3 regions of the Mesorhizobium sp. M2A.F.Ca.ET.039.01.1.1 genome follow, and region 3 is predicted to be linked to each of the others. Evidence: predicted binding sites of a transcription regulator. Region 3 holds the regulator's gene; each other region holds the start of a gene.
What was found. Region 3 encodes PhoB, which activates phosphate uptake and scavenging genes when phosphate is short. Its sites were predicted from a motif close to TGTCATNNANCTGTCAT; they were not measured.
Positions count from the first base shown of each region.

Region 1: EOA24_RS12590 (LTA synthase family protein) is a predicted target of PhoB. The motif match lies at 1,640-1,656, and genes of this name have one in related genera.
Region 2: EOA24_RS04685 (DUF1045 domain-containing protein) is a predicted target of PhoB. The motif match lies at 2,687-2,703, and genes of this name have one in related genera.

Region 1 covers NZ_RZRY01000125.1:830-10,993, reverse strand. The annotation lists gene EOA24_RS12590 (LTA synthase family protein) at 1-1,591, opposite strand, end outside; gene fabD (ACP S-malonyltransferase) at 1,868-2,809, shown strand; gene fabG (3-oxoacyl-[acyl-carrier-protein] reductase) at 2,870-3,607, shown strand; gene EOA24_RS12575 (acyl carrier protein) at 3,811-4,047, shown strand; gene fabF (beta-ketoacyl-ACP synthase II) at 4,082-5,344, shown strand; gene mltG (endolytic transglycosylase MltG) at 5,503-6,747, shown strand; gene EOA24_RS12560 (YicC/YloC family endoribonuclease) at 6,982-7,872, shown strand; gene gmk (guanylate kinase) at 7,878-8,552, shown strand; gene rsmA (16S rRNA (adenine(1518)-N(6)/adenine(1519)-N(6))-dimethyltransferase RsmA) at 8,753-9,586, opposite strand; gene pdxA (4-hydroxythreonine-4-phosphate dehydrogenase PdxA) at 9,595-10,164, opposite strand, start outside.
Region 2 covers NZ_RZRY01000028.1:10,357-20,520, forward strand. The annotation lists gene phnN (phosphonate metabolism protein/1,5-bisphosphokinase (PRPP-forming) PhnN) at 42-668, opposite strand; gene EOA24_RS04680 (alpha-D-ribose 1-methylphosphonate 5-triphosphate diphosphatase) at 665-1,804, opposite strand; gene EOA24_RS04685 (DUF1045 domain-containing protein) at 1,841-2,548, opposite strand; gene iolB (5-deoxy-glucuronate isomerase) at 2,781-3,593, opposite strand; gene EOA24_RS04695 (DUF3329 domain-containing protein) at 3,974-4,186, opposite strand; gene iolE (myo-inosose-2 dehydratase) at 4,251-5,165, opposite strand; gene iolD (3D-(3,5/4)-trihydroxycyclohexane-1,2-dione acylhydrolase (decyclizing)) at 5,316-7,166, opposite strand; gene iolC (5-dehydro-2-deoxygluconokinase) at 7,218-9,152, opposite strand; gene EOA24_RS04715 (MurR/RpiR family transcriptional regulator) at 9,308-10,153, opposite strand.
Region 3 covers NZ_RZRY01000097.1:3,558-13,721, reverse strand. The annotation lists partial or broken gene EOA24_RS10620 (sugar ABC transporter permease) at 1-249, opposite strand, end outside; gene xylF (D-xylose ABC transporter substrate-binding protein) at 394-1,434, opposite strand; gene EOA24_RS10610 (ROK family protein) at 1,705-2,940, shown strand; gene phoB (phosphate regulon transcriptional regulator PhoB) at 3,103-3,792, opposite strand; gene phoU (phosphate signaling complex protein PhoU) at 3,810-4,517, opposite strand; gene pstB (phosphate ABC transporter ATP-binding protein PstB) at 4,538-5,341, opposite strand; gene pstA (phosphate ABC transporter permease PstA) at 5,338-6,189, opposite strand; gene pstC (phosphate ABC transporter permease subunit PstC) at 6,193-7,179, opposite strand; gene pstS (phosphate ABC transporter substrate-binding protein PstS) at 7,243-8,301, opposite strand; gene EOA24_RS10575 (PAS-domain containing protein) at 8,792-10,164, opposite strand, start outside.

The sequences.
Region 1 (10,164 bases), on a different contig from region 3:
ATGGCGTGTCGTGGTGCTCGAGCGCGGCGTCGCTAGGCTCCTTGCGAGGCGCGACATTGTCCTTGAGGAAGCCGGTTTCGACATAGACGGGTCCGAGCGGCGGCAGGTGGTCGCCGAAGAAGGCGATGATGGTCGGCCGCTGGCGCTTCTTCGCCCAGTCGATCAGCCGCTGCAGGCCATGATCCGCGTCGGCCGAGCCCTCGACGTAGGAAAGCAGCGATTCCCGCGCCCAGGAACTGATCGGCGCATCGACCGAATGCGTCGGATTGTAATAGCGGTAGGGTTCGTAAGGGCCATGGTTCTGCAGGCTGACGGCGAACAGGAACACCGGATCGTCGCTGGCGTCGGCCTCGCGGATGATCTCATCGGTCATGGCCGCGTCGGACGCCAGCGGCCCGCGCTTTTCCATCGGCGGCAGCGTCTCTTCGGAGCGGAAGTCGTTGAAGCCGAAATCGGCATAGACGGCGCCCCGGTTCCAGAACCAGTTGGTGCCGGGATGGATGGCGCGCGCCCGGTAGCCCTCGCTCTTCAGGAAGGTCGCCAGCGAGGGCGTCGGCGTGCGCACATATTGCTGGTAGGGGATCGAGCCGGCCGGCAGGAAGGCGTTGGAGAAGCCGGTCAGCGCCTCGAACTCGATATTGGCGGTCATGCCGCCGAACTCGGGCGAGAACATCGAGCCGGAGCGCAAGGCGCGCACGGTCGGGATCGGATCGGGCTTGATGCTGACGCCGGGCAGTCGCGTCGGATCCCAGAAGGATTCGCTCATCACCACCACGATATCCGGCTTCTCCTCCGGCACCGAAGCGGCGACGTCGGAGCGCTGGATCGCGTCCATCGCCTTTTGCGAATAGCCGGGCGGCGCCGAGACATGCGCCATCGGCACATTCATCGCGAAGGCCAGCGCAAAACCGTTCGAGGCGTAGTTTTCCTTCTGGTCCCACATGATCGGGATGATCTGCAGCCGGTCGCGCGTCCACGAGAAGGTGGCGTAATCCATGATCGATACGAAGAAGGCGAGCAGCGGCACGGCAAGCGCCAGCCGCGCCAGACGACCCTTGCGGCTGAGGATCGGCCCCCGCCGACGCCAGATCCGCCAGCCATAGACCAGCAGCGCCAGCCCGCCGACGATTGCCGCGGCCAGCATGATGGCCGTCCATGGCCGCTCGCGCACCAGAAGCGGCATCAGCGCCATGATCTGGCGGGCATAGAGGAAATCCGTCGGATAGAGCGGATCGCCGAGATAGTGCGATTTCTGGTGACCGACAAAGGCGAGCGCCAGCGTCAGCGGCGCCACGATCATCAGGCTCTGGTGGCTGCGGCCAATCACGGCGTCCAGCCCGACCAGCACCAGCGCGAAGACGATGATGGTGGTCCAGCCCGGCTTGAAGGGCTGCAGGAAGAAATCGACCGTGCCGAAGAAATCGCCGCGCACGATCCATTCGATCGCGAACACGAGAAGAGCGGAGACGAGAAGCGTCGCCAGGCCGTAGCGTACGGTCGGCCAAGGTCGCCCCGGCAGGTAGCCGGTGGACGGATCGTCTTCCAAAAATTGCGGCACGGGCTTGGCCGCGCCTTTCCTGATCCTTGCCACTCTACTTCCCCCGGCCACGCAACACGCCTTCCACGCACGTCACGGCTCTGTCATCAAAATGTCACGCAAAGCTAGCGCCTGTGGCGGAAATAAGAAGAGCCAGCAAAGTAAACGTGAGCGGTTTTCATCAGGTGTGATCGCCAAAAAGCCTTTTGGAACAGGGAGTCAGTCGGGTTTTCCGGCTGAAAGACGGGTTAAAGGGATGCCCGCGGGCTTGACTTGGCTGTGCGCCTTGCGCCAGAGGCAGGGAAAAATCAGGCTCTGGAGACACCAAAAATGGCCGTCGCATTCACCTTTCCGGGACAGGGCAGCCAGGCCGTCGGCATGGGCAAGGACCTCGCCGATCAATTCCCGGAAGCGCGCCGCGCCTTCGAGGAAGTGGACGCCGCGCTCGGCGAAAACCTGACGAAACTGATCTGGGAAGGCCCGGAAGAGACGCTGACGCTGACCGCCAACGCCCAGCCGGCGCTGATGGCGGTGTCGCTGGCGGCGATGCGGGCGCTCGAAGCGCGCGGCTTCTCGCTGAAGGACAAGGTGGCCTATGTGGCGGGCCATTCGCTGGGCGAATATTCCGCGCTTGCCGCGGCCGGCTTCGTTTCGGTCGGCGATGCTGCGAAGCTGCTGCGCACCCGTGGCAACGCCATGCAGGCGGCGGTACCCGCCGGCGAGGGCGGCATGGCGGCCATCATCGGGCTGGAGCAAGCCGATGTCGCAGCGGCCTGCGCGGAAGCGGCCAAAAGCTCCGTCTGCCAGGTTGCCAACGACAATGGCGGCGGCCAGCTAGTGATTTCAGGCGCCAAAGCGGCGGTCGAGCTGGCGGCGAAGCTGTGCACCGAAAAGGGCGCCAAGCGGGCGCTGATGCTGCAGGTTTCGGCCCCCTTCCACTCGGCGTTGATGGCGCCGGCGGCCGACATCATGCGCGAGGCGCTGGCGAGCGTGGAAAAGCAGGCGCCGGTGGTCCCGGTCGTCTCGAACGTGACGGTGACGCCGACCAGCGACCCGGACGAGATCGCCCGCCGGCTGGTCCACCAGGTGACCGGCCGCGTGCGCTGGCGCGAGACGGTGGAATGGTTCGGCGCCAATGGTGTCGCCACGCTTTACGAGGTCGGCGCCGGCAAGGTGCTGTCGGGCCTGGCGCGCCGCATCAACCGCGACATCGCCACCGGTGCCATCGGCACGGCGGCGGAGGTAGAGGCGGCGCTGGCGGCGCTCGCCTGACAGGCTGGCGATTTGACGGCACCTGTGCCAAGGGTGCCCCTCTGAGATCAGGAGAGAAAAATGTTCGAACTGACCGGCCGCAAGGCGCTCGTCACCGGCGCATCGGGAGGCATCGGCGAGGCGATCGCCAGGGTGCTGCACAGCCAGGGCGCCATCGTCGGCCTGCACGGCACGCGCGTGGAGAAGCTGGAAGCGTTGGCAGGCGAGCTTGGCGACCGCGTAAAGCTGTTTCCGGCGGATTTGACCGACCGCGACGCGGTGAAGGCGCTCGGCCAGAAGGCGGAGGCGGATCTCGAAGGCGTGGATATCCTGGTCAACAATGCCGGCATCACCAAGGACGGCCTGTTCATGCGCATGTCGGACGCCGACTGGGACAGCGTGATCGAGGTGAACCTTACCGCCGTGTTCCGGCTGACCCGCGAGTTGACCCATCCGATGATGCGCCGCCGCCATGGCCGCATCATCAACATCACCTCCGTGGTCGGCGTCACCGGCAATCCCGGCCAGACCAATTATTGCGCCTCCAAGGCCGGCATGATTGGCTTTTCCAAATCGCTGGCGCAGGAGATCGCCACCCGCAACATCACCGTCAACTGCGTCGCCCCGGGCTTCATCGAATCGGCCATGACCGACAAGCTCAACGACAAGCAGAAAGAGATGATCATGGCCGCCATCCCGACAAGGCGCATGGGCACCAGCGCCGAGGTCGCGTCCGCGGTTGCCTACCTCGCTTCCAATGAGGCGGCTTATGTCACCGGCCAGACCATTCACGTGAATGGCGGCATGGCAATGATCTGACCGGCCAAGCCCCGGACGCCTGTGAAAACAGCCATTTCGGCTTGGACGCCCGGCATTTTTCGTGTAATGCGGCCCGCAACCCGGCGGTTCGGGCAAAAACCGGTCCTGCGGCGTTGCGTTGCCCGCAAGACCATCTTTCAGCTTGATTAGCGGCATTCCGCCCGCTAACGAAGATCGACAAACATAAGACGAGGATTGCCCAAATGAGTGACACCGCAGAGCGCGTCAAGAAGATCGTCATCGAGCATCTCGGCGTCGATGCCGACAAGGTGACGGAGCAGGCGAGCTTCATCGACGACCTGGGCGCGGACAGCCTCGACACGGTCGAACTCGTCATGGCGTTCGAAGAAGAGTTCGGCGTCGAGATTCCGGACGATGCCGCCGAGACCATCCTCACCGTCGGCGACGCCGTGAAGTACATCGACAAGGCCTCGGCCTGAGTTCTTTCGCAGGCATAATCGGGGAGGACCTGCGATGAGGCGTGTCGTCGTCACGGGCCTTGGCCTGCTTTCGCCGTTTGGCATGGGCGTCGAGCATAGCTGGCGGGAATTGCTTTCCGGCCGCAGCGCCTGCCGCCGCGTCACCGAGTTCGAGGTGGACGATCTTGCCTGCAAGATCGCCCACATCATCCCGCGCGGCGACGGCTCGAATGGCACCTTCAATCCGGAGGCCGTGCTCGAGCCTAAGGAACTGCGCAAGATCGGCGACTTCATCCTTTACGGCATCGCGGCCGCCGACGAGGCGCTGGCCGATTCCGGCTGGAAGCCTGAGACGCATGTGGACCAGTGCGCCACCGGCGTGCTGATCGGCTCAGGCATAGGCGGCATCGACGGCATCGCCGAAAACGCGATGATCCTCAAGGATCGCGGCCCGCGCCGCATCAGCCCGTTCTTCATTCCCGGGCAGATCATCAATCTGGTCTCTGGCCAGGTCTCCATCCGTCACGGCCTGAAAGGCCCGAACCACGCGGTCGTCACCGCCTGCTCGACCGGCGCGCACGCCATCGGCGACGCGGCTCGGCTGATCATGTGGGGCGATGCCGACGTCATGGTGGCGGGCGGCGCCGAGGCGCCGGTCACCCGGCTGTCGATCGCGGGCTTCGCCGCCTGCCGCGCGCTCTCCACCGACCGCAACGATGCGCCTGAGACCGCTTCGCGTCCCTATGACCGCGACCGTGACGGCTTCGTCATGGGCGAGGGCGCCGGCGTCGTCGTGCTGGAAGAGCTCGAGCACGCAAAGGCGCGCGGCGCCAAGATCTATGCCGAAGTCACCGGCTACGGACTAACCGGCGACGCCTACCACATCACCGCTCCAGCCGAGGACGGCGACGGCGCCTTCCGCTGCATGACGGCGGCGCTGAACCGGGCAAAGCTTTCCCCGGCCGATGTCGACTACATCAATGCCCATGGCACTTCGACCATGGCCGACACGATCGAGCTTGGCGCGGTCGAGCGCCTGGTCGGCAATGCCGCCTCGAAGATCTCGATGTCGTCGACCAAGTCGTCGGTCGGCCATCTGCTGGGCGCCGCGGGCGCCGCGGAAGCGATCTTCTCGATCCTTGCCATCCGCGACAACATCGCTCCCGCTACCATCAATCTCGACAATCCGGAACGCGAGACGGCGATCGATCTCGTGCCGAACAAGCCGCGCCAGCGCCAGATCGACGTCGCGCTGTCGAATTCCTTCGGTTTCGGCGGCACCAACGCCTCGCTCGTGTTCCAGCGTTACAACGGCTGAGCAGCACCGGAGCGGCCCCGGGAGGAGTGCACGGTTCCACCCGGCATTGCTCCGAGACAGACAGCTAATCGGCAGTCCGCCAACTGCCGTCATTTTTGCCAAATTCGCCCCTAGCCTTGCGCCGGGGGATTCGTTGCAAGATCAGACGGCAGGGCGTCATGAACACTAATCCGAGCGACGGGGAATTCGGGCGGCAAGGCGCGAAGGGCCCGATCGTGCCGAAGACCGCGGCCGAGGCGTTGCGTCCGGAAGCCGGCACGCCGCCGCCGTCGAAGCGCTCGCGCGCCTCGCGCAGCCAGGTCGTGGTGTTCCTGAATTTCTTCCTGTCCATTGCGATCCTTATCGTGCTGGCCTCGGGGGCCGCGCTCTATTTCGGCATGCAGGCTTTCGTCGAGCCCGGCCCGTCCGCCAATGGCGACACCTTCATGATCAAGCCCAACACCGGCGTGCAGGAGATCGCCGATCAGCTGGAACGCCGCAGCCTGATCAACGATGCCCGCATCTTCCGGCTCGGCGTGCGCGCCACCGGCAATGAATCGGCGCTGAAGGCCGGTGAATACGCCATCAAGCCGCGCGCCTCGATGCGCGACATCATGGAGCTCTTCAAGAGCGGCAAGTCGGTGATGTACTCGCTCACCATTCCCGAAGGGCTGACGGTCGAGCAGGCATTGCAGCGCGTGGCCGATCAGGAGGCGCTCACCGGCGACATGCCGGCGACCTTGCCGCCCGAGGGCAGCATCGCCACCGACACGTTGCGCTTCACCCGCGGCGCCACCCGCCAGCAGATGGTCGACAAGCTCGTCGCCGATCAGAAGAAGCTGGTCGAGGACGTCTGGTCGCACCGCGCGCCCGACCTGCCGATCGCCAATATCGATGATTTCGTCACGCTGGCGTCGATCGTGGAAAAGGAAACGGGCCGGAGCGACGAACGCTCGCGCGTTGCCGCCGTCTTCCTCAACCGGCTGGCCAAGGGCATGCGGCTGCAATCCGACCCGACCATCATCTACGGCCTGTTCGGCGGCAAGGGCAAACCCGCCGACCGGCCGATCTATCAGTCCGACCTCGACAAGCAGACGCCCTACAACACCTATCTGGTCAAGGGCCTGCCGCCGACGCCGATCGCCAACCCGGGCCGCGCGGCGCTCGAAGCGGTCGCCAATCCATCGAAGACCAGCGATCTCTATTTCGTTGCCGACGGCAATGGCGGCCACGTCTTTGCCGCGACGCTGGAAGAGCACAACCAGAATGTCGCCCGCTATCGGACGCTGCAGAAGAAGCAGGCGGACGCCGCCGCCAAGGCTTCCGGCCAGACGACGGCCCCGCCCGCTCCCGATGGCGGCGACGCCGGCGACAATGGCGACAGCGGCGAAAACGGCGACGCGGGCGGCGACGCGGCTCAATAAGCATGCCGCACGCGTCCTTTGACGCGACGCCATATTCATGTTTTGAGGGGGCGCCGGCCGATCGTCCGGCGATTTTTAGAGCAATTCCAGGAAAAGTGTGAGCGGTTTTCCGTCCGGAATTGCGTAAAAACAAAGAGATAGAGTGGTTCGCCGTTTCCGTGAAACGGTGAAACGCTCTAGGGCGTGTAGCGCCGGGCCGCTTGCGTTGGCCTGCCACAGGGGATGACAGGCACAATGAACCTGCAAAGCATGACCGGTTTCGCGCGGTCCGCCGCCGAGAGCGAGGGCACCTCGATCGCCTGGGAGGTGAAATCGGTGAACGGCAAGAGCGCCGAGGTTCGGCTGAGGTTGCCGCAGGGTTTCGACCGGCTGGAGACCTCTGTCCGGCAGACTGTTCAGAAGCGTTTCGCGCGCGGCAATTTCCAGGCGACATTGACCGTCGGCCGCGCTGCTGCCAGGCAAGCCCAGCCGGTGGTTAACGAGGCGTTCCTCAAGGATCTGGCGGGACTGGCGAAGCGCTTGCAGGAGCAGTTCGGCACCGAGCCCGCCACCGCCGACGGCCTGCTCTCGCTGCGCGGCGTGCTCGACATTCCCGAGGCGATGGAGACCGAGGAGGAGCGCGCCGCTCTTGACGCCGCGATCCTGTCGGCGCTCGAGGCAGCGCTCGCCGGGCTGGAACAGGCGCGGCAAGGCGAGGGCGCGGCACTTGGCGCGCTGCTTTCCGGCCATATCGACGCGATCGAGGCGTTGACGCTGAAGGCCGAAGCCGATCCGTCGCGGGAGCCGGCGGCAATCCGCGAGCGCATCACGGAGCAGGTACGCCTGTTGATGGATGCCTCGGCCAATCTCGATGCCGTCCGGCTGCATCAGGAGGCGGCCTTCCTCGCCACCAAGGCCGACATCCGCGAGGAGATCGACCGGCTGAAGACGCATGTCGCTTCGGCGCGGACGCTGCTCAAAGGCGGCGGTGCGATCGGCCGCAAGCTCGATTTTCTGGCGCAGGAATTCAATCGCGAATCGAATACCTTGTGCTCCAAGTCGAACGCCGCCGCGGTCACCGCGATCGGGCTGGAGCTCAAGGCGGTGGTCGACCAGTTTCGCGAACAGGTCCAGAATCTGGAGTGACGGGAATGGTTGCCAAGGAACCGACGGCTGCCAGGGATCTGGGATCCCGGATCCGCCGCCGCGGATTGATGCTGGTGCTGTCGTCGCCGTCGGGCGCCGGCAAGTCGACGATCGCGCGCAACCTTCTGGAGAGCGATCCAAGCCTCGAGCTTTCGGTCTCCGTCACGACAAGGCCTCGCCGCGGTTCGGAGATCGAAGGCGTCCACTATCATTTCCGCTCCATGCGCGACTTCGAGCGGCTGCGCGATTCCGACGCGCTGCTCGAATGGGCCGAGGTGCACGGCAATTGCTATGCGACGCCGCGCGAGCCGGCGGAAATCGCGCTGGCCGAAGGCCGCGACATGCTGTTCGACATCGACTGGCAGGGCGCCCAGCAGCTCAAGGAGAAGATGCGCGCCGACATCGTCTCGATCTTCATCCTGCCGCCGTCGATGAAGGAATTGAAGGCGCGCCTGAAGCGACGCGCCGAGGACCAGGAATCCGTCATCGAGACCAGGCTGAAGAACGCTCGCCTGGAGATCGAGCATTGGAAAGAATACGACTTCGTCATCGTCAACGACGATCTCGACCGCGCCTTCGCCGAGGTCCGCGCCATCGTTGCTGCCGAGCGTCTGCGCCGCGACAGGCGGCCTGGCCTGTTCGACTTCATCTCGGGATTGCTGGACGAGAAGACGGAGTAGGCAGCCTTTCCTTCTCCCCGTTTTACGGGGAGAAGGTGGCCCAAAGGGCCGGATGAGGGGCAGCGCCGGCCTGTGGCGGCTCGCGAAGCGCAAAGGTCAGTCAGACGACCCTCACTTGCCACCCGCCGCCTGCCGTCTCGCGGCAAAATGCGCATTGGCTTGATCGTCGGGAATGTGGGTTCCAGTGGTGGCGTCGGCGGTCAAACGGCGTTCGTCAGCCGGACAAACTCTTCCACGCTCAGCGTTTCCGCCCGCCGCGTCGGGTCGATGCCGGCCCGTGTCAGCAAAGCCTCGCCGCCCAGGCTCTTCACGCTTTGCCTCAGCATCTTGCGGCGCTGGCCGAAGGCCGCCTCGGTGACACGGCCGAGCTTCTTGCCGTCGACGGGCAGGGGAGACGGGCGCGGCACCAGATGCACGACGGAGGAGGTGACCTTGGGCGGCGGCGTGAAAGCCTGCGGCGGCACGTCGAAGGCGATCCTCGCCTCGGTGCGCCAGCCGGCCAGTACGCCGAGCCGGCCATAGGCGTCGCTGGCTGGACCCGCCGTGATGCGCTCCGCCACCTCGCGCTGGAACATCAGCGTCATCGACTGGTAGAAGGGCGGCCAGTCGTTGACCGTCAGCCAGCGGATCAGAAGCTCGGTGCCGATATTGTAGGGCAGGTTGGCGGCGATCTTCACCGGCCCGCCATTCGCCGTACCGGCAAGCGCGGCAAAATCCGTTTTCAGCGCATCGCCGGGAATGACCTCCAGGCGACCGGGATAGTGGCTGGAAACCTCAGCCAGCGCTTCGAGGCAGCGCTCGTCGCGCTCGATGGCGATCACGCGCCGCGCGCCGTTGAACAGCAGCGCCCGCGTCAGCCCGCCCGGGCCGGGACCGACCTCGATCACGGTCGCCTCGCTGAGATCGCCGGCGGCGCGGGCGATCTTGCTTGTCAGGTTGAGGTCGAGCAGGAAATTCTGCCCGAGCGCCTTCTTGGCCTGGAGTCCATGCCGCTCGATCACCGCGCGCAACGGTGGCAACCCGTCGATCGTCATGCGCTCGTTCAAGGCGTCCTCACGCGGCCGCGGCTTGGATCGCTGTCGGCCAGCCGGCGCGCCAGCCTGAGCGCCGCGATCAGGCTCTCGGCGCGGGCAATGCCCCTGCCGGCGATATCGAAGGCGGTGCCGTGATCCGGCGAGGTGCGGATGAAGGGCAGGCCCAGCGTCACATTGACCGCCTCGTCGAAGGCCAAGGTCTTGGCCGGAATCAGCGCCTGGTCGTGATACATGCACAGCGCCGCATCATAGGTGGCGCGCGCGCGTGGATGAAACATCGTGTCGGCCGGCAGCGGCCCAACCGCATCGATGCCTTCCGCCTTCAGCGTCTCGACGGCCGGGGCGACGATTGCGGCATCCTCCTGGCCCATGGCGCCGCCTTCGCCGGCATGCGGGTTGAGCCCGGCGATCGCAAGCCGCGGCCGCGCGATGCCGAAGCGGCTCTTGAGATCGGCGGCGGTGATGCGCGCGACGGCGACGATCAGCTCCGTGGTGAGCACCTTCGGCACTTCGGCCAGGGGGATATGGATGGTCACCGGAACGGTGCGCAGATCGGGTCCGGCCAGCAGCATCACCGG
Region 2 (10,164 bases), on a different contig from region 3:
TCGCAGCCACCTGCTCCCACAAGGGGGAGAAGGGAAGGCGCTTAAATCATGTCCGACAGACCGGAAAACGCCATCGCCTTGCGCAGCACCTCGGCGAAGCGTTCGCCGGCGAGCTCCTTGTCGCCGCTGTTGTCGATCGAGGTGACGTCCGGCCCGGTCAGCTTGACGCTGGCGCTGCGCGCCAGGCGGGCAAGCACTTCGCCGCGCGATTCGCGGCCGCGCGCCGCCAGCCGCTCGGCGAGGATCTCCGGCGTGGCGGTGATCTCGACCACGGCCAGGTTGGCGTAGCGTTCGCGCAGCGCCGGGATGACCGCGCGGGAGACATTCGCCACGGCGACATGGCCGTTCGCCACGGCCCAGTCGACATCGGCCGGCAGGCCGTAGCGCAGGCCGTGCGCGTCCCAGCACAGCGAGAAGGCGCCGTCTGCCTCGGCTTCCGCGAAGGCGGCATCCGCCAGCGTGTCGTGATCCTCGCTTGCGGTGTCACTTGGCCGGGTGATGACGCGGCGCACGATTTCCAGCCGCGTCTCACCGGCAAAACGCTGCTTGGCGTAGCCGATCACCGTATCCTTGCCGGCACCGCTCGGGCCGACCACCGCGACGAAGACGCCGTTGCGGATCGGCAGGCTATCGGCCAGCTCGCGCTCGATGAGGGCCGAGACCATCATGCGACCCGGCGGCCCTGGCGCCACACGGTGCGCACGACCGGCACATGGTCGTCGACGCGCACGCGCACCAGATCGGCGCGGCGGCCAGGCTCGATGACGCCGCGGTCGGCGAGGCCGACCGCTTCGGCCGGGTTCTTCGAGACCATCGCTACAGCCTGGGGCAGCGAAATCCCTTCGACGACATCGCCGAGGAAGAAGGCCGACTGGATCAGGCTGAAGGGGATGTAGTCGGACGACAGGATGTCGAGCAGGCCGTCGGCGGCAAGCGTGCGCGCCGAGACATTGCCGGAATGCGAGGCGCCGCGCATGACGTTCGGCGCACCCATCAGCACGCCGAGACCCGCCGCCTTGGAGGCCTTGGCCGCTTCTTCCGTCGTCGGGAACTCGGCGACGCGCACGCCCTGCTCGATCGCCTCGTCGACATGGCCGGCGGTTGCATCGTCATGGCTGGCCAGCACGATGCCGCGCTCGCGGCAGGCGGCCGAGATGAAAACCCGGTTCGGGCCGGAATTGCGGGCCGATTCCGCCATTCGCTTCTCGCAGAATTTCTGGAAGTCGCGGTCGGTCAGCTTCAGCTTGCGCTGGTAGTAATAGGCATAGGTCTCGAGATTGACGAACTGGCGCTGTCCGGGCGCGTGATCCATCAGCGAGGCGAGCTTCACCCTGTCGTCAGTCTCGAAATTGGCGAAAGCCTCGAGGCAGTCCGGCGCCGAGACCTCGCAGCGCAAATGGATGAAATGGTCGGCCCTGAGCCGATCCTGGCGCACGCTATCTTCGATCGCATCGGCCAGCTTGCGCACATCGTCGGATTTCAGGTCGGCGTCCTCGTCCATGCCGACGCGCAGGGCGTCGAGCACGGTGGTGATGCCGGCGGTCGCCACCTGGGCATCATGGGCAAGCACGGCGGCGATCGGGTTCCAGCGCACTTTCGGGCGTGGCGCGTAATGCCCTTCGAGGTGATCGGTGTGCAGCTCGACGAGGCCCGGGATGATGTAGTCGCCGCCCATATCCTCGCCGGTGCGGGCAGCGCCCGGCTCGACGGCGGCGATCAGGCCGTCGCGCAACAGAAGCGAGCCCTCGACGATCTCGTCGGGCAGCACGATGCGGGTATTGGTGAGAACGGTTTCGGCGGTCATCTCAGGCGGTCCTATCTCGAGCGGTCGGCAATCAAATCAAGCTGTCTTGCGGGCCTGGCCACGGCCAAGCGCGTGGTGCGAAAGCACCATGAACGGGGCGCCAGGCTCGCTTTCGACGAACAAGGTCAGCGCATCGACCGGCACCGGCTGCCGCAGCACGTCGGCGAACAGGCCGTCGATCGCCGCGCGAAGACGCGGGCTCTCCTCCGGCCCGACGCGCCCCGACAGCGTCATGTGGAAGCGGAACGTGTCGAAGACGTAAGGATAGCCCCATTGGCAGAGGTTGCGGAACTCGTCCGGCTTCAGCGCATCGGGGCTGCGTCGCTCGATCTCGGCCTCGGTCAGCGGCGCCCGGAAACTGTCGAAGGCGCGCACCACCTCGCCGGCGAAGTCGTTGAGCGGCGCGAACCGCGTTTCCGGCACCAGCGCGAAGAAGCCGTCGATCTGCCCGACGACCAGACGCGGGATGACGACAGGCGGCGTCGCCTCGGCGAAAGCGTCGAGCGCGGCCCGCAGCGAGGCTTCGGTCTCGTTCGGCGCCAGCCGGAATGGCGCCTTCAGCGTCGCATGGAACCCGTAGCGCCTGGCCGAGGCGGTGTGGAAGGCGACTTCCGCGGCAGACAGATCGCCGACGGCCTCCACCGGCCGCGTCGCCGCCCCGAATGGGTCACGGCCCAGCCAGTTGGCGGCAATGCGCGCCAGCTTCTCGTCCTGTTCCGGTGTGTAGTAGATGGCGTATCGCATCGGCGTTCCTCGTCAAGCGCGCCGCGCCCGAAGGATCATGCGACGCGCTTCAAGTCATTGTCTTGGCAAGTCGTGGGTCCCAAAACGCCAAGGCGTTTGCGGCGACATGCACCGGAACCGCTGCCATAGGTGATTTCCATGACGGATTGACGAAGCTTTCATGGGTTTTCGAAGGCAAGTCCAGCCGCAAGCTCGTTAGCCGACGATTTTTCCGGGCTGGACCAATGCGCGGTCAGGCCTTCATCAGCCATTCGTGCTCGGCCGCGTTGTGGAATTTCCACCTCCGCTTCGGTCCGGCCATGACGTTGAGATAATAGAGGTCGTAGCCGTGGCAGGCCGCGCAGGGGTGATAGCCCTTCGGCACCAGCACGACATCGCCGTCCTCGATCGCCATGGCCTCGTCCAGCTCGCGCACGCCGTTGCGGTCGGCGTCGGTGTAGACGCGCTGGAAGGCAAAACCCTGCGGCGGGTTGAGGCGGTGATAGTAGGTCTCTTCCAGGTAGGATTCGGCCGGCAGATTGTCCTGGTCGTGCTTGTGCGGCGGGTAGCTGGACGTGTGGCCGCCGGGCGTGATGACCTCGACCACCAGCAGCGAATCCGCCGGCTTGCCCTCGGGCAGGATGTTGGTGACGTAGCGCGTGTTGGTGCCCTTGCCACGTACCTCCTGGCCGAGATCGTCCGGCCCGATGACGCGCACCGGCAGGCCGCCGCCGAGGCCCGGCGCCGAGCAGACGGCGAGTTCCAGCTCGGTGTCGGCGGTCACCGACCATTCGGTGCCTTGCGGCACATAGACCGACCACGGCTTGCCTTCGAAAGGCGACATGCGCTCGCCGAGCAGGCCGAGATCCTTGCCGCCGGCGGTCGCCTTGCCCTTGCCGGTAACGAAGACCAGGCAAACCTCGCGGTCGCCCGTCTTGCCGGACGCCGTCTCGCCCACCTTCAGCCGATGCAGGTCGAACCCGACATAGGTCCAGCCGGCGCTTTGCGGCGTGACATGCGCGACATGGCCGTGGCCCCTGTCGGCCTTGACGATGAGTTTCGACATTTTGTCTCTCCTGTCCTTGTTCGCTCAGCGGGCTGGCGACCCAGAGATTTCACCAGCTGAGGAATCCGGCGCAAACCTTCGGTGTTGGCCGTGGCCTCTAAACTTCGTCATCCTAGGGCGAAGCAGGAGCGAAGCTCCGTCGCGGAGACCCTAGGATCCATGCCGTTACCTCAGACGTGGAATGCCAGCGGAGCAGAATTCTGCACCGTTGCAACACTTCAAAGTCATGGCATGGATCCTAGGCCTGCGCTGCGTCGCTGCGCTCCTTGCTCCGCCCTAGGATGACGAAGCGAGGTGCGTTCCGGCCAATCGCCGACGTATGCGATCTATGACGCACGCAGCACCCGATCCGCAAAAACGTCCGCGCCATGGCTTCCGCCTCATTCCTTCGGCTCGGCCGGAGGCTTCGCCTCCTCCGCCGGCTTGTAGAGATAGAAAAACTGCCACACCGCATAGCCGGCGAAGCCGAGCGCGATGATGCCCCAGAACGGCGTGCCGGAGGCGAACTCGATCGCCGACCAGATCAGGCAGACCGCGACGACGGCGATGCGTCGCCACAACGGCCGGAAGAAGGGATGCTCATAGTCTTTCATCACGCCAATCCAGGATTTGCCCAAAGCGCAACGGATAAACCGGGCGCTGGACCAGATCCACCGTTCAGGCCGGAAACCCTTGCGTCTCCACCGTGTAGCCGGCGGCTGTCATCACTCGCATCAGCTCCTTGTGGCCGACCTGGGCCATCTTGAGCGGCGGGTTCTTCTTAGGATCCTGTTCGGCTTCCACGACGAACCAGCCTTCATAGCCATAATCGGCGAAACGCTGAACGATGGCGCCGAAATCGAGCGAGCCGTCGCCCGGCACGGTGAAGGCGCCGAGCGCCACGGCATCGAGGAAGGACTGTTTGGAGCGGTCGAGCCCCTCGATCACACCCATGCGCACATCCTTCAGATGGACATGGTTGATGCGCTTGTAATGGTTGTCGATGGCGCGCAGCACATCGCCGCCGGCAAAGGCGAGATGGCCGGCGTCGAGCAAAAGCGGGATGCCTTCGCCGGAGTTGCGCATGAAGGCATCGAGCTCCGGCTCGGTCTCGACCACAGCGGCCATGTGATGGTGGTAGGAAAGCGGCATGCCCTGCTCCGCGCACCATTCGCCGAATTCGGTGACGCGCCGGCCATAGGCCTTCATCTCGTCGTCCGAAAGTTTTGGCTTGGTGGCCAAAGGCTTCGAGCGGTCGCCCTGGATCGAACGGCCGACCTCGCCATAAACGATGCAGGGCGCGTCGACCGCCTTGAACAGGTCGATCATAGGCTGGATGCGGTCCTTGTTCTTCGCCAGGTCCTCGTTGACCAGCGTGCCGGAGAACCAGCCGCCGCAAAGGGTGACGTCGGCCTCCTTCAGGATCGGCAGCATCACCTTGGGATCGTTGGGGAAGCGGCGGCCCATCTCCATGCCGGTGAAGCCGGCCGAGCGCGACTGGCGCAGGCACTCCTCCAGCGACACGTCGTCGCTCAGTTCCACGAGATCGTCGTTCCACCATGCGATGGGAGACATGCCCAGTTTGGCTTTCAAGTCGTCACTCCAATGTCGGTTCGTTCCTACCCTCCCCCTTTGTGGTGAGGGTCGCTGCGAAGCAGCGGGGAGGGGGCAGCGCCGACCCCCACCCGGACCTTCGGTCCGACCTCCCCACAAGGGGGAGGTAGGGGATCTGCGCTGTCAGCTTCAATCTCCGATCTTCTGCATTTGACGCTTTTCTTCGTAGACTTTGCGCGCTGCGTTCACTTCGCGTCGCGCCGAGACCTCCGGCACGGCGACGTCCCACCAGTGGCCGCCGGCCTCGGTCGAAACCAGCGGATCGGTGTCTATGACCAGAACGGTCGTCCTGTCGTTCTTCTTCGCCTTGGCCAGCGCCGTTTCCAGCTCGGCGATCGACGCCACCTTCTCGGCGATGGCACCCATGCTTGCGGCATGCGCGGCGAAATCGACATCGGGCAGCACCTCGTGGCGCGCGTCCTTCAAGAGATTGTTGAAGTTGGCGCCGCCGGTCGCCATCTGCAGCCGGTTGATGCAGCCATAGCCGCGATTGTCGAGCAGCACGATGGTGAGCTTCAGGCCAAGCATCACCGAGGTGGCGATCTCGGAATTCATCATCAGATAGGAGCCGTCGCCGACCATGACGACGACCTCCTGATCAGGCTTGGCCATCTTGGCGCCGAGCCCGCCGGCGATCTCGTAACCCATGGTCGAGAAGCCGTATTCCCCATGATACGAGCCGGGAGCGCCCGCCTGCCAGAGTTTGTGCAGTTCTCCCGGCAGGCCGCCAGACGCATTCAGCAGCGTCACGCCCGAGCCCATGGCGCGCTGCACGGCGCCGATCACCTGCGCATCGGAAGGGTAGGCGGCGTTGGTCGAAGCCGTCACCTTGGCGGCGGCGGCCTGCCACTCCGTCTTGCCCTTCAGTGCATTGTCGGTCCAGGCGGCGGGCGCCGTCCAGCCCTTCAGCGCCGCGGCCAGTTCGGAAAGCCCTTCGCCGGCGTCGGCGACCAGCGGCAGCGCCCAGTGCTTGCCCGCATCAAAGACTTGCGTGTTCAGCCCGATGATGGTGCGGCCGGCATTCTTGAACAGCGCCCAGGAACCGGTCGTGAAATCCTGCAGCCTGGTGCCGACGGCGAGCACGACGTCGGCCTCCTCCGCCAGCCGGTTGGCGGCCGAGGTGCCGGTCACGCCGACCGCCGCCATGTTGAGCGGATGATCGTCAGGCAGCGAGGACTTGCCGCCCTGGGTCTCGCAGACCGGGATGCCGGCGCCCTGCACCAGCTTCGCCAGTTCATCGGAAGCCTGCGAATAGAGCACGCCGCCGCCGGCGATCACCAGCGGCTTCTTCGCCCCTTTCAGCGCCGCGACGGCGGCCGCAAGCTCGTTGCGGTCGGGGCGCAGCCGCCGTGGCGTCCAGATCCGTTCGGCGAACAGGCTTTCCGGATAATCATAGGCCTCGGCCTGCACGTCCTGGCAGAGCGACAGCGTCACCGGGCCGCATTCGGCTGGATCGGTCAGCACCTGCATCGCGCGGTTGAGCGCCGGGATGATCTGCTCCGGCCGCGTGATGCGATCGAAATAGCGCGACACGGGCCGGAAGCAGTCGTTGACGCTCGCCGTGCCGTCGGAGAAATCCTCCGCCTGCTGCAGCACCGGGTCGGGCAGGCGGTTGGCGAACACATCGCCGGGCAGGAACAGGACGGGCAGCCGGTTCACATGCGCCAGCGCCGCCGCGGTCACCATGTTCAGCGCGCCGGGGCCGATCGAAGAGGTCGCGGCCATGAAGCGGCGGCGGAAATTCGCCTTGCCATAGGCGATCGCCGCATGCGCCATCGCCTGCTCGTTATGGGCGCGGAAGGTCGGCAGTTCGTCGCGCACCTGGTAGAGCGCCTCGCCGATGCCGGCGACATTGCCATGGCCGAAGATTGCCCACACGCCGCCGAAGATCGGCACCGTCTTGCCGTCGAGCTCGGTCATTTGCCGGCTGAGAAAGCGGGTCAGTGCCTGCGCCATCGTCAGGCGAACGGTCTTCGTCATTGTCGTTTCCTCCGGCTTTCGTTGACGCCGTTTTCTTATGCTGCCCGTTTCTTATGCTGCTTTACGGCCGCGCGCGGCAAGCCACGCTTCGGTCAACTGTTCGAAACGGGACGCCATGTCGGCGATGGCCTCGTCATCCGACATCCGGCCCGCCAACCATTGTTCGGCGGCGTTGATGAAGATGGTGCGACCGACGGCAAATCCTTTCACGATCGGCGCATTGGCCGTTGCCGCAAAGGCCGCGACCAGCTCGTCCTGCGGCGCTTCCAGCCCCAGCAGCACGACGCCGCGGCACCATGGGTCGTTCCTGACGATCACCTGTTCTATCTTCGCCCAGGCGCCTGCGGAAGCTTGCGGCTCGAGCTTCCACCAGTCGGGCTTGATGCCCAGCGCATAGAGTTCCTCCAGCGCGCGCGGAATGGTGGTGTCGTCGAGCTTGCCATGCTTACCGGCGATGATCTCGACCAGCAGTTCGCGGCCGACTTTCCGCGCCGCCTCGAACAGCGCGCGCAGCTTCTGCTGCTGCTCGACTTTGAGCGTTTCCGGATCGTCCGGGTGATAGAAGCACAGGCATTTGATGCAATGGTCGACCGGCCATTCGGTGAGTTGCGAGCCGATATCCTGCGAGAATTCGAAGCGCAGCGGCCGCGATCCGGGCAGCTCGACCGGACGGCCGAGCCAGGCGAAAGGATGGCGAGCGAATTCGAACATCGCGTCGCGGCCGTATTTCTCGTCGATCAGCATGCCGTAGCCGTCGCGGCCGGCGGCGACTTTTGCCGCCGCCTTGACCGTCAGCACCTTGAAGTCCGGAATGCGCGATTGATCGGCGCCCACCCTGGCCGCGACATCCTCCAGCTGCACGCGATGGTCGCAGGCCAGCGCCATCAGCGAAGGAATGTCGCGCCTGCGTGTCGTTGCCCAATGGATGTGGTTGATCGCCTCGTCCTTGCGTAGCGCCAGGTGCTTGCTGCCGTTCTTCAGGAAGAACTGCAGCTCCTCGAAGGTCGGATATTCCGGCGCGCAGAGCAGGCGCGACACCGCAAAGGCGCCGCAGGCATTGGCCCAGGTGGCTGCGGTGGCAAAGCTTTCGCCGCCCAGCCAGCCGCGCAGGAAGCCGGACATGAAGGCGTCGCCGGCGCCCAGCACATTGTAGATCTCGATCGGGAAACCCTTGCCGACGATGCCGTCCTCGAGGTCGTCGCTGATCGGGCCGTCATAGACGATGCAGCCCTTGGCGCCGCGCTTCAGCACGATGGTGGCCGAGGAAAGCGCACGGATCGTCTTCAGCGCGCTCAGACAGTCGTCGGCTCCGGAAGCGATCATGATCTCCTCCTCGGTGCCGACAATGAGATCGCAGTCCGGAAGCACCGTCTTCAGCTGCGCTGAGACACGGTCGGATTTGACATAACGCTCGAAACCTTCGGCATGGCCGGCAAGGCCCCAGAGGTTCGGGCGATAGTCGATGTCGAAGACTACCTTGCCGCCTCGGGCCTTCATCAGCCGGATCGCCTTGCGCTGCGCGGCATCGGAATTCGGCCGCGAGAAATGCGTGCCGGTGACGACGACGGAGCGCGCCGAGGCAATGAAGGCCTCGTCGATATCCTCTTCGGCCAGCGCCATGTCGGCGCAGTCGGAGCGGTAGAAAATCATCGGCGAGACGCCTTCGCTCTCGACCGAAAGCAGCACCAGCGCCGTCAGCCGTTCCTTGTCGGTCTTCAACCCGTCAACGGAGACGCCCTCGCGCCGAAGCTGTTCGCGGATGAAGCGGCCCATCTGCTCGTCGCCGACGCGCGTGAGCAGCGCCGAACGCAGGCCGAGCCTTGCCGTGCCGACGGAAATATTGGCCGGGCAGCCGCCGACCGACTTGGCGAAAGAGGTGATGTCCTCCAGCCGCGAGCCAATCTGCTGGCCGTAGAGATCGACCGAGGCGCGGCCGATGGTGATGACGTCGAGCGGCGGGTATTTCCCTTCCACGGCTTCGCCCATTCGAACCTCCCATCGGCCTTGTTGTGCAGAGCAGCGTCGTTTTGGACAGCGCGCGCCAGCGACGGCGTGATGTCGCCAATATGAAATATTAATTCCAATCAGCAGTCAATATGGAATGAGCGTTCCCATGCCGAAAAGCACTCCGCCGGCAGGGTTCAGCCCTTACGCCGGCGCCCGGCTTCGCGGCGCTTTTCGCCGACGGCAACGGTCAGCGCCATGGCCAGCGCCATCGTCGCCGAGATCGAGCGGAAACCGCCGAAATCGGCCTCGGCGACCTCGAACCAGACCTTGGCGAACTGCGCCAGCGGCGAGAAGGACGAGTCGGTGATCGCCACGATCGGCACGCCCTCTTCTGCGATCGCGCGCGTCTCCTCGATGGTCGCCGGCGCGTAAGGCGAGAAGCTGATGGCGATGACGGCGTCGCGCGGCGTGGCGAAGCCGATCATCTCGGCATTGAGCCCCGCGGCCGATTCTACCAGCTGGTTGCGGATTTTGAGCTTGCCGAGCGCATAGGCGATGTAGGCGGCGACCGGATAGGAACGGCGCTTGGCCAGCACATAAATGGTCTCGGCTTTCGCCAGGAGTGCGATCGCCTCTTCGAAATGCGCGTCGTTCAACGCACGCGAAATGTCGCTGAGTGAGGTGCTGGCGGCGGCGACGAAGCCGTCGAAGATTGCCCGGTGGCCGGCGCCTTCCTCCGCCTTGGCACGCAGCGCCGCCAGCCTTTCGTCATAGGAGGAGTTGCGCTCGCGCAGCCGCTCGCGGAAAACCTGCTGCAGGCTGGTGAAGCCGTCGAAGCCGAGCTGCTGGGCAAAACGGATCAGCGTCGAGGGCTGGACGCCGGCCGAGGCGGCGATGCTCGCCGCCGTGCCGAAGGCGATATCGTCGGGGTTGTCGAGCGCATAGGCGGCGATCTGCGCGATGCGCTTGGGCAGGCTCGCGCGCCTGTCCAGGATCGTCGCGCGCAGCGTTTCGAAATCGCGAGGCACCCGTTCGTCCATCGTCACTCCGT
Region 3 (10,164 bases):
GGCCGAAGTCTGCACCGACAGGTTCCAGAGATTGCGCGGCGTCAGAAAGGTGCGGCTGTCGAAGTCGAGCGGATTGACGCCAAGCCGCAGGCTGGAGATCACATGCAGTCCGACCCAGATCAGGAGCAGCGCGCCGATCATCCCGAGCATGCGGGTGTCCAGCTCGGTTGCCTTCAGGAACCGGGCGACGGTGCCCAGCTCCGAGGCACGCGCGGTGTCTGCCGGTTGGGTGGACGTCGTGTCGGTCATGAATTCCTCCTGCCGGCCTGCCCGTCTGGCGCGGATGCCGGAGCAAGCCTAGAAGCTATCCGCTCGAGGCGGAACGGTAATCTTCGAGAAAACGCCGCGGCTTTCAGGCCGCGGCGCAAGGTTTTTGGTCTAGTGTCGGCGAGCTTAGTTGCAGACCTTGACGCTGCCGGCGGCAACGCCAGCGCAGACTTCGTCCTTCTTGATCCAGCCGGCGTCGATGACGAGGTTGAGATTGTCCTTGGTGATCGCGATCGGGGTCAGGAACAGCGACTTGACGGTGTTGCCGCCAGGCGTCGTGAAGTCCTTGGCGCCGGCGATGTCGCCCATCTTCTTGCCGTCGGCGAGCTGCGAGGCGATCTCGGCGGCGTTCTTGCCGAGCTCGCGCGCGTCCTTCCACACCGACACGGTCTGCGTGCCGAGCGCGATGCGGTTGAGCGCCGCGTGGTCGCCGTCCTGGCCCGAGACCGGAACGGTGCCGGCCAGCCCTTGCGCCGTCAGCGCCGCGACGACGCCGCCGGCGGTGCCGTCATTGGCGGCCACGACCGCGTCGACCTTGTTGTCGTTGGCGGTCAGGAACTGCTCCATGTTCTTCTGCGCGTTGGCGGGCAGCCAGCCGTCGGTATAGGCCTCGCCGACATTCTTGATCTTGCCGCTGTCGATCGCCTCTTTCAGCACTTCCATGGAACCCGAGAACAGGAAGTCGGCGTTCGGATCGGAACCCGAGCCCTTGATGAAGACGTAGTTGCCTTCCGGCTTGGCCTTAAACACCTCACGGGCCTGCATACGGCCGACTTCCTTGTTGTCGAAGGTCAGGTAGAAAACGTCCTTGTTCTCGATCAGGCGGTCGTAGCCGACGACCGGGATGCCCTCATCGAGCGCCTTCTGCACCGCCGGGCCGATTGCCGAGGCATCCTGCGCCAGGATGATCAGCGAATTGGCGCCCTGCGAGATCAGGCTTTCGACGTCGGTCAGCTGCTTGCCCGGATTGGACTGCGCGTCGGCCGAAATATACTTGTCGCCGGCGGCCTCGATTGCGGCCTTCATCGCCGCTTCGTCGGTCTTCCAGCGCTCTTCCTGGAAATTCGACCACGAGACGCCGATCACCTTGTCCTTCGCCTCGGCGACCGAAGCCAGCGTCAGCGACATGGCTACGCCCGCCAGAATGGCGGCTGCGAATTTTTTCATGATATCCTCCCTGCGCCTTGTGCGGCGCGACCCAGACTGGCCCGAAGGCCGGCATAAGAGGCTTTTTTTCGAGCCTCAAAAAAATAGTGGTCCAGCGAAATGAAGCTGTCAACCGACATTCTGATGGCATTTGATGGGTCCAGGCATTTTTTTCGGAGTCCGCAATAAATAATGACATCGGCTTTGGCTTCTGCCACTATCCTTAGCGTGTCAGCGACAGGCCATGGCATCATCACAAGGCCGCGATGACCGGGGAGGACGTGCGAGACGATGTCGGTCGGAATCCGTCACGACGATTTGCGCCGGCGCAACCGCGCCATGGTGATTTCGGCCGTGCGCCGCGCCGGCCAGCCATCGCGGACGGAAATTGCCGCCACCACCGGCCTCAGCCACTCGACCATTTCGGCGATCTCCGCCGATCTGATCCAGGAGGGCATCCTCACCGAGAGCAAGGCCAGCGAGCCGACGGCGTTGAAACGCGGCCGGCCGCAGATCGGCCTGGCGCTGAATCCCGAAGCCGCCGCGGTGCTGACGGTGGTGCTGTCGCTGAACTTCCTGTCGGTCGCCGTCATCGACTATGCCGGCCAGGTGATCGCCGAGGAACAGCGGCGCCTGGACACGCTCGTCATGCCGCGCGACGAGCTGATCGGCGAGTGCCTGGCGATCGTCCGGCGCCGGCTGCAGGATCCCGATCTCGACGTGGGCAGCGTCGCCCGCATCGCCATGGGCATTCAAGGCATCACCGATTCCCACGCGCGCGCCATGCTATGGTCGCCGATCACGCCGCTGACCGACATTCCGTTCGCCGACATCCTGGAGAGGGAATTCGGCATCCCCGCCACCATGGAGAACGACTGCAACATGATGGCGGTGGCGCTGCGATGGCGCGATCCCGAGCGCTATCGCGACAATTTCATAGCCATCCTGCTCTCGCACGGCATCGGCATGGGCCTGGTGCTGAAGGGCGAATTGTTCACCGGCACGCATTCCTCCGGCGGCGAGTTCGGCCACATGATCCATCGTCCGGGCGGCGCGCTTTGCCGCTGCGGCCGCCGCGGCTGCGTCGAGGCCTATGCCGGCAACTACGCCATCTGGCGCAGCGCCATGGGGATAAGCGAGGACGCCGCGCCGACCGACATCGGCGACGCCGACATGCGCGCGCTGGCCGCAAAGGCCCGGCAGGAGGACGGCCCCGAACGGGAAGCTTATCGTCGGGCCGGCGAGGCGCTGGGCTTCGGTCTTGGCAGCCTGTTCGCCCTCATCGACCCGGCGCCGGTCGCCATGGTCGGCGTCAGCGCGGCCGCCTTCGACCTGATCGAGCCGGCGCTGAGGGAGGCGATCGCCCAGACCGCCGGCGGCCAGCACTCGAGCTCGATCTCCTTCGACACCGAGCCGAACGAGCTGCCGCTGATCCGCGAAGGCTGCGCCACCCGCGCGCTGACCTTCGTCGATCAGGAGATCTTCGCGCCGGGTGTCCAGGCAAGAGCGGGCAAGCACGTCGCATAAGCCGCAAGCTCAAGCGCCGGGATATGCTGAGATTCAGGTCAGGCCGAGTCGAGAATGGTGGGTTCCGAGAACCGGAACGGAGCGTACTTTTTGGTACGTGAGTACCGGAAGCGCAGGAAGCCGCCATTCGCAGGCCGGCCTCACCTGAATATCAGCATATCCCTAGTCTTCCCGGATTGCATAACCCGCCCCGCGGATGGTGCGGATGACGTCCGGCATGCGGCCGTTGTTGACGGCCTTGCGCAGGCGGCCGACATGCACGTCCACCGTGCGCTCGTCGATATAGATCGTCTCGCCCCAGACATTGTCGAGTAGCTGGCTGCGCGAGAACACGCGGCCGGGATGCCGCATCATGAACTCGAGCAGGCGGAACTCGGTCGGGCCCAGCCTGATCTCGCTCTTCTTGCGGTAGACGCGGTGCGATTCGCGGTCGAGCACGATGTCGCCGACCTTGAGCACGCTGGACAGCACCTCCGGCTTGGCGCGGCGCAGCAGCGCCTTGACGCGCGCCATGAACTCCGGCGTCGAGAACGGCTTGACCAGATAGTCGTCGGCGCCGGTGGACAAACCTCGAACCCGATCGCTTTCTTCACCGCGCGCGGTCAGCATGATGATCGGCAGCCGCTCGGTCTCGGGCCGCATCCTGAGACGCCGGCAGAGCTCGATGCCGGAGACCGCCGGCACCATCCAGTCGAGCACGAGCAGGTCGGGAACATTTTCCTGAAGGCGGATTTCGGCCTCGTCGCCGCGGGTCACCACTTCCACCTGGTAACCCTCGGATTCGAGATTGTAGCGAAGCAGCACCCCCAGCGGCTCCTCGTCCTCCACCACCATGATGCGTGGCGCGATCATCGGGGTAACCTTTTCCGTCAGGCGGCCGGCGCCGACATTGCCGTCTCGTCCTGCTTGGGACGGTTGGCGGGCAATTGCGTGCCGGTCAGCACATAATAGGCGTTCTCGGCGATGTTGGTCACATGGTCACCGATGCGCTCGAGGTTCTTGGCGCAGAACAGAAGATGAGTGCAAGCGGTGATGTTGCGCGGATCTTCCATCATGTAGGTCAACAGCTCGCGGAAGACGGAGGTGTATTTGACGTCGATGCGTTCGTCGTCGTTGCGAAGCTTGGCCAGCGCCGTGGCATCACCCACCGTATATTCCTGAATCACGCCCTGGACCTGGATCAGCACCAGTTGCGCCATGGAATCGATCGAATGCGTGAGGTCGCGCGGGGCGGTGCTGACGCCGACTGACCCGACGCGCTTGGCGATGTTCTTGGCGAGATCGCCGATGCGTTCGAGGTCGCCCGCCATGCGTATCGAGCCGACCACGTGGCGAAGATCGTCCGCCATCGGCTGGCGCTTGGCGATCAGCGTGATGGCGCGGTCGTCAAGCTCGCGCTGACGCGCGTCCATGATGGCATCGTCGGAGACGACGCGCTGCGCCAGCGCATTGTCGCTTTCGAGCAGGGCCCTGGTCGAGCCGCCGACCATGGAGCCGGCGAGATCGCCCATGTCGTTGATGAGCCGGCTGATCTGCCTCAGATCCTCGTCGAACGAGGCGACGGTATGTTCGGCCATGATGTTGTCCTCGTATGAGCTCAGCCGAAGCGGCCGGTGATGTAGTCCTGGGTGCGCTTCTCGCGGGGCGAGGTGAATATCTTCTCGGTCCGGTCGAATTCCACCAGCTCGCCCAGATACATGAACGCCGTCTGCCGCGACACGCGCGCCGCCTGCTGCATGTTGTGGGTGACGATGACGATCGTGTAGTCGGCCTGCAATTCGTCGATCAGCTCCTCGATCTTGGCGGTCGAGAGCGGATCGAGCGCCGAGGCCGGTTCGTCGAGCAGGATGACCTCCGGCTTCACCGCGACGGTGCGGGCGATGCAAAGGCGCTGCTGCTGGCCGCCCGAGAGGCTCTGGCCGCTGGCGTTGAGCTTGTCCTTAACCTCGTTCCAGAGTGCGGCGCGCTTCAGCGCCGACTCGACGCGGCTGTCCATCTCGGCCTTGCTGATCTTCTCATAGAGCCTGACGCCGAAGGCGATGTTCTCGTAGATCGACATCGGGAACGGCGTCGGCTTCTGGAACACCATGCCGATCTTGGTCCTGAGCAGGTTGAGGTCCTGCGAGCGATCGAGGATGTTCTTGCCGTCGAGCAGCACCTGGCCCTCGGCGCTCTGCTTCGGATAAAGCTCGTAGATGCGGTTCAAGACGCGCAGCAGCGTCGACTTCCCGCAGCCCGACGGGCCGATGAAGGCGGTCACGCTGCGCTCGGGCAGCGACAGGTTGATGTCCTTCAGCGCCTTCGACTGGCCATAGTAGAAGTTGAGGTTCTTGACCTCGATCTTGGCCTTCTCGACGGTCGTGTCGGCTACGTTCAGGTCGGTGGACAACATCGGTTTCATCTGTCCTCTCTGCGTCCGGTTAGGCTGCGGGCGATGATGCTCAGCCCGAGAACCGTCAAGGTGATCATGAGTGCGCCCGTCCAGGCCAGCTGCTGCCATTCCTCGTAAGGGCTGAGAGCGAACTGGAAGATGGTCACCGGCAGGCTGGCCATCGGGGCATTGAGATTGCTCGACCAGAACTGGTTGTTGAGCGCGGTGAAGAGCAGCGGCGCCGTCTCGCCGGAGATGCGGGCGATCGCCAGCAATATGCCGGTCACGATGCCGGACAGCGCCGCGCGGTAGGCGACGGAGCGGATCACCACCCAGCGCGGCGCGCCGATGGCGGTGCCTGCCTCGCGCAGCGCGTTGGGCACGAGGTTCAGCATGTCCTCGGTGGTGCGCACCACGACGGGGATCACCAGGATGGACAGCGCGACGGCGCCGGCGATGGCCGAGAAGTGCCCCATCGGCCGCACCATCAGCTCATAGACGAACAGGCCGACGATGATCGAAGGGGCCGACAACAGGATGTCGTTGATGAAGCGCACCACCGTGGTGAGCTTCGAGAAGCGGCCATACTCGGCCATGTAGGTGCCGGCCAGCACGCCGATCGGCGTGCCGACGAAGATGCCGATGATGGTCATCACGATGCTGCCGTAGATGGCGTTGAGCAGGCCGCCGGCATCGCCCGGCGGCGGCGTCATCTGGGTGAACACGGCCAGCGACACCCCGGAGAGCCCCTTGTAGAGCAGGGCGCCGAGGATCAGCGCCAGCCAGGCAAGGCCGATGCCGGCGGCGATGACGCACAGCGCCATCATCACGGCATTCTTGCGCTTGCGGCTCTGGTGAATTGATGCGGCAGTCGCCATCGGTCAGGCTCCCGTGCGGCTATCGATGCGCAGCAGCATGTAGCGTGCGAGCGCCAGGATGATGAAGGTTATTATGAACAGGATCAGGCCGAGAGCCACCAGCGAGGAGGTGTAGATCGCGCCATCGGCCTCGGTGAACTCGTTGGCGATCGTCGCCGAGATCGTCGTGCCCGGCGCGAACAGCGAGGCGCTGATGCGATGCGCGTTGCCGATGACGAAGGTGACGGCCATCGTCTCGCCGAGCGCGCGGCCGAGGCCGAGCATGACGCCGCCCATGATGCCGACGCGGGTGTAGGGAATGGTCACGCGCCGCGTCACCTCCCAGGTCGTGCAGCCGATACCGTATGCCGATTCCTTCAACACCGCCGGCACCGTGTCGAACACGTCCTTGGTGATCGAGGTGATGAAGGGCAGCACCATGATGGCCAGGATCAGGGAGGAGGTCAGCAGGCCGATGCCGTAGGGCGGGCCGGCAAACAGGCTGTTGAGGCCGGGGATGCCCTTGAAGAGCCAGATGATGAAGGGCTGGATCGTCGTCTGCAGAAAGGGCGCGAAGACGAACAGGCCCCAGATGCCGTAGATGATCGAGGGAATGCCGGCCAGAAGCTCGACGGCGATGCCGATAGGGCGCCTGAGAGGGCGGGGGCAAAGCTCGGTCAGGAAGACGGCGATGCCGATGCCGATCGGCACGGCGATGATGATGGCGATGGCCGAGGTGACGATAGTGCCGTAGATGGGCGCCAGCGCGCCGAAATTCTCGGTGACCGGGTTCCAGGATTCGGTCGAAAGGAAGGATATGCCGAATTTCGACAGCGCTTCCCACGATCCGGCGATCAGCGAGATGGCGACCCCGCCGAGCAGAACCAGCACGAGGATGGCGGAAGCGCGCGTAGCCGCCCGGAAGACCATGTCGGTGAAGGCAAAGCGGCGCACTGTCGCTTCCCTGGTCCGCATGGCGGACGATGTCGCGGCTTCGGAAACGGCACTCATTTAGCCCCTCGCATTTCGAAAGAGACAGGAGGGCGCCGGAAGCGCCCTCCCTTGTTCGTCAGATTACATGCCGGAATAGAGCGGCTTGCCGTTCGCGTCGACGATATCCTTGCCCCACATTTCCTCGACGCTCTTCACGACCGCGTCGGGCATCGGAACATAGTCCAGGCTGGCGGCCAGCTCGTCGCCCTTGGCGTAGGACCAGGCGAAGAACTTGAGCGCCTCGCCGGTGGCGGCGGCATCGTCGGGCTTCTTGTAGACGAGGATCCAGGTGGCCGACGTCATCGGCCAGGTTTCGGCGCCGGCCTGGTTGGCCAGGATGACGCCGTAGCCCGGCTGCGAGTTCCAGTCGGCATTGGCCGCGGCGGCCGAGAAGGCGGCGGCGGTCGGCTCGACCTTCTTGCCGTCCTTGTTGATCAGGTCGGTGTAGGTCAGCTTGTTCTGCTTGGCATAGGCATATTCGACATAGCCGATCGCGCCGCCGGTCTGCGAGACGTTGTTGGCGACGCCCTCATTGCCCTTGGCGCCGATGCCCACCGGCCATTCGAGCGCGGTGTTGACGCCGACCTTCGACTTCCAGTCGGCGCTGACGTCGGCCAGATAGTAGCTGAAGTTGAAGGTGGTGCCCGAGCCGTCCGAACGGTGCACGACCGCGATCGCCTGGTCGGGCAGCTTGACGTCCGGGTTGAGCTTCTTGATCGCTTCGTCGTTCCAGTTGGTGATCTTGCCGGAGAAGATGTCGGCCAGCGTCGGGCCGTCGAGCACCAGCTCGCCCGGCTTGACGCCTTCGAGGTTGACGACCGGAACGATGCCGCCCATCACCATCGGGAACTGCGCGAGCCCGGTGGAGTTGAGATCCTCGCCCTTCAGCGGCGCGTCGGAAGCGCCGAAGGTCACCGTCTTGGCCTTGATCTGCTTGATGCCGCCGCCGGAGCCGATCGACTGGTAGTTGAGACCGATGCCGGTCTCCTTCTTGTAGGCGTCGGCCCACTTCGCATAGATCGGATAGGGGAAGGTGGCGCCGGCGCCGGAGATATCGGCTGCCATCGCGGCGGAGATGCTAAGGGTTGATGCCGCAGCCATTGCAATCGCAACGGCCGCAGAGCGGATGAAATGTCTCATGTGGCCTACTCCTGTTCGGAAGATGGTCTTTCGGCACCCGTTCTATCGGCGCCCGGTGAGCGCAATAGACTTCGATTATTACAGTCGCATGACAGTTTCGTGTCAGCCCGGTAACGCCTGAACGGGGATGCTCGGAAGGGCTTCCGGCGGTCTCTGCGGGTCGGCCGGAGTTTGCCGCGGGAATCAGCGACTTGTCTGACTTTTGAATCAAAAATTATCCCGGCGGCCGGATCGCGGCCGCCGGGAAATAAAATCCGGACGAGAGCGCGTTGCCTGCATGCCAGAGCGGATCATGGCGTGGCCATCGCCGAAAACAGGTCCGTTGGGGTAGAGTCGACGCTGTTTCTTGTTGGCGGTCGCTGCTCCCGCCCGTAACCGAAGAGCGGAATCAATGCTACGATTGTCAGAGCTTGGCGTTTGCTTTGATATGGTGCGATCGCACCATACGCATACGTCAACGCCTTGCGCCCGCCTGCCGGCTAAATTCGCTTTAACCCGCGCTGCGCCGGGTCTCGATATCCGAACCCAGCCAGCGCTCGAGCTTTTCGAGCAGCGCCCGCGGGCTGATCGGCTTCGGCAGGTAATCGTCCATGCCGGCCTCGAGGCAGCGTTCGCGGTCGCCCTTCAGCGCATGCGCCGTGACGCCCACGATCGGCACATGCGTGCCCATGTCCTGCTCGAGCTTGCGAATGGCGCCTGTTGCTTCCAGCCCGTTCATTTCCGGCATCGACACGTCCATCAGGATCATGCGCGGATTGAGCTTGCCGAAAGCATCGAGCGCCTTGCGGCCGTTGCCGACGATCTCGAAGCGGTAGCCGGTCTCGCCAAGGATCTGGGTGAACACCATCTGGTTCACCTCATTGTCCTCGGCAACGAGGATGTCGAGCCCGCGCTCGGCTTCGGCCGGGCGTTGGCGCGCACGCACGGGCGGCGGCTGCAGCATGGCGCGGTCCGACGTCGCCGTCTGCGCCGGCGCGGCTTGCGATAGGCTGCCGCCAACGGCGGGTCGTGCCGCGGCGCTGCTGTGGCGATGACGCTGGATGGTCGCGACCAGCGTTTCCAGAAGGACGGAGGAGCGCGCCGGCTTGATCAGCTGCGCATCGATGCCGAGGTCGCGATAGGTCGTGTTGGCAAGCGACTGGTCGACCGAGGTCAGCATGATGATGGGCGTATGCGCCAGGCCCGCCGTGTTGCGCACGATGCGCGCCATCTCGGCGCCGGTCATGCCCGGCATCTGATAGTCGAGCACGACGCAATCGACCGGCACGCCATAGGCGGCGGCGGCAATCAGCACCTTAAGCCCTTCGGCGCCGCTTTCGGCCGCGCAGGCATCGAACGTCCACGACGCCATCTGCTCGCTCAGGATCGAGCGGTTGACGGCGTTGTCGTCGACGACGAGCACGCGCGCGCCGGTGACGTCGACCGGTGTGATGCGCTGCCCGCCCTGCTCGGCCCGGGGCAGCGTGACCGTGAACCAGAAGGTCGAGCCCTTGCGCTCGGCGCTGTCGACGCCGATCTCGCCGCCCATCATCTCGACCAGCCGCGAGGTGATGGCGAGGCCAAGCCCGGTGCCTTCGTGCCGCCTGGTCGAGGAGGTATCGACCTGGCTGAACTTCTCGAACACCACCTTCAGCTTGTCCTCGGGAATGCCGATGCCGGTATCCGTCACGGAAATGGTGAGCTTCGTTCCCGCGGGAACCCGCTCGCCTGTCACGTCGACCAGCACATGGCCCTCATCAGTGAACTTCACCGCGTTGCCGAGCAGGTTGGTGACGATCTGCCTGACACGGCCGACATCGCCGACGAACTGGCCTTCGAGCCCCGGCTGGATGCGCACGATGAGCTCGAGGTCCTTCTCCTTGG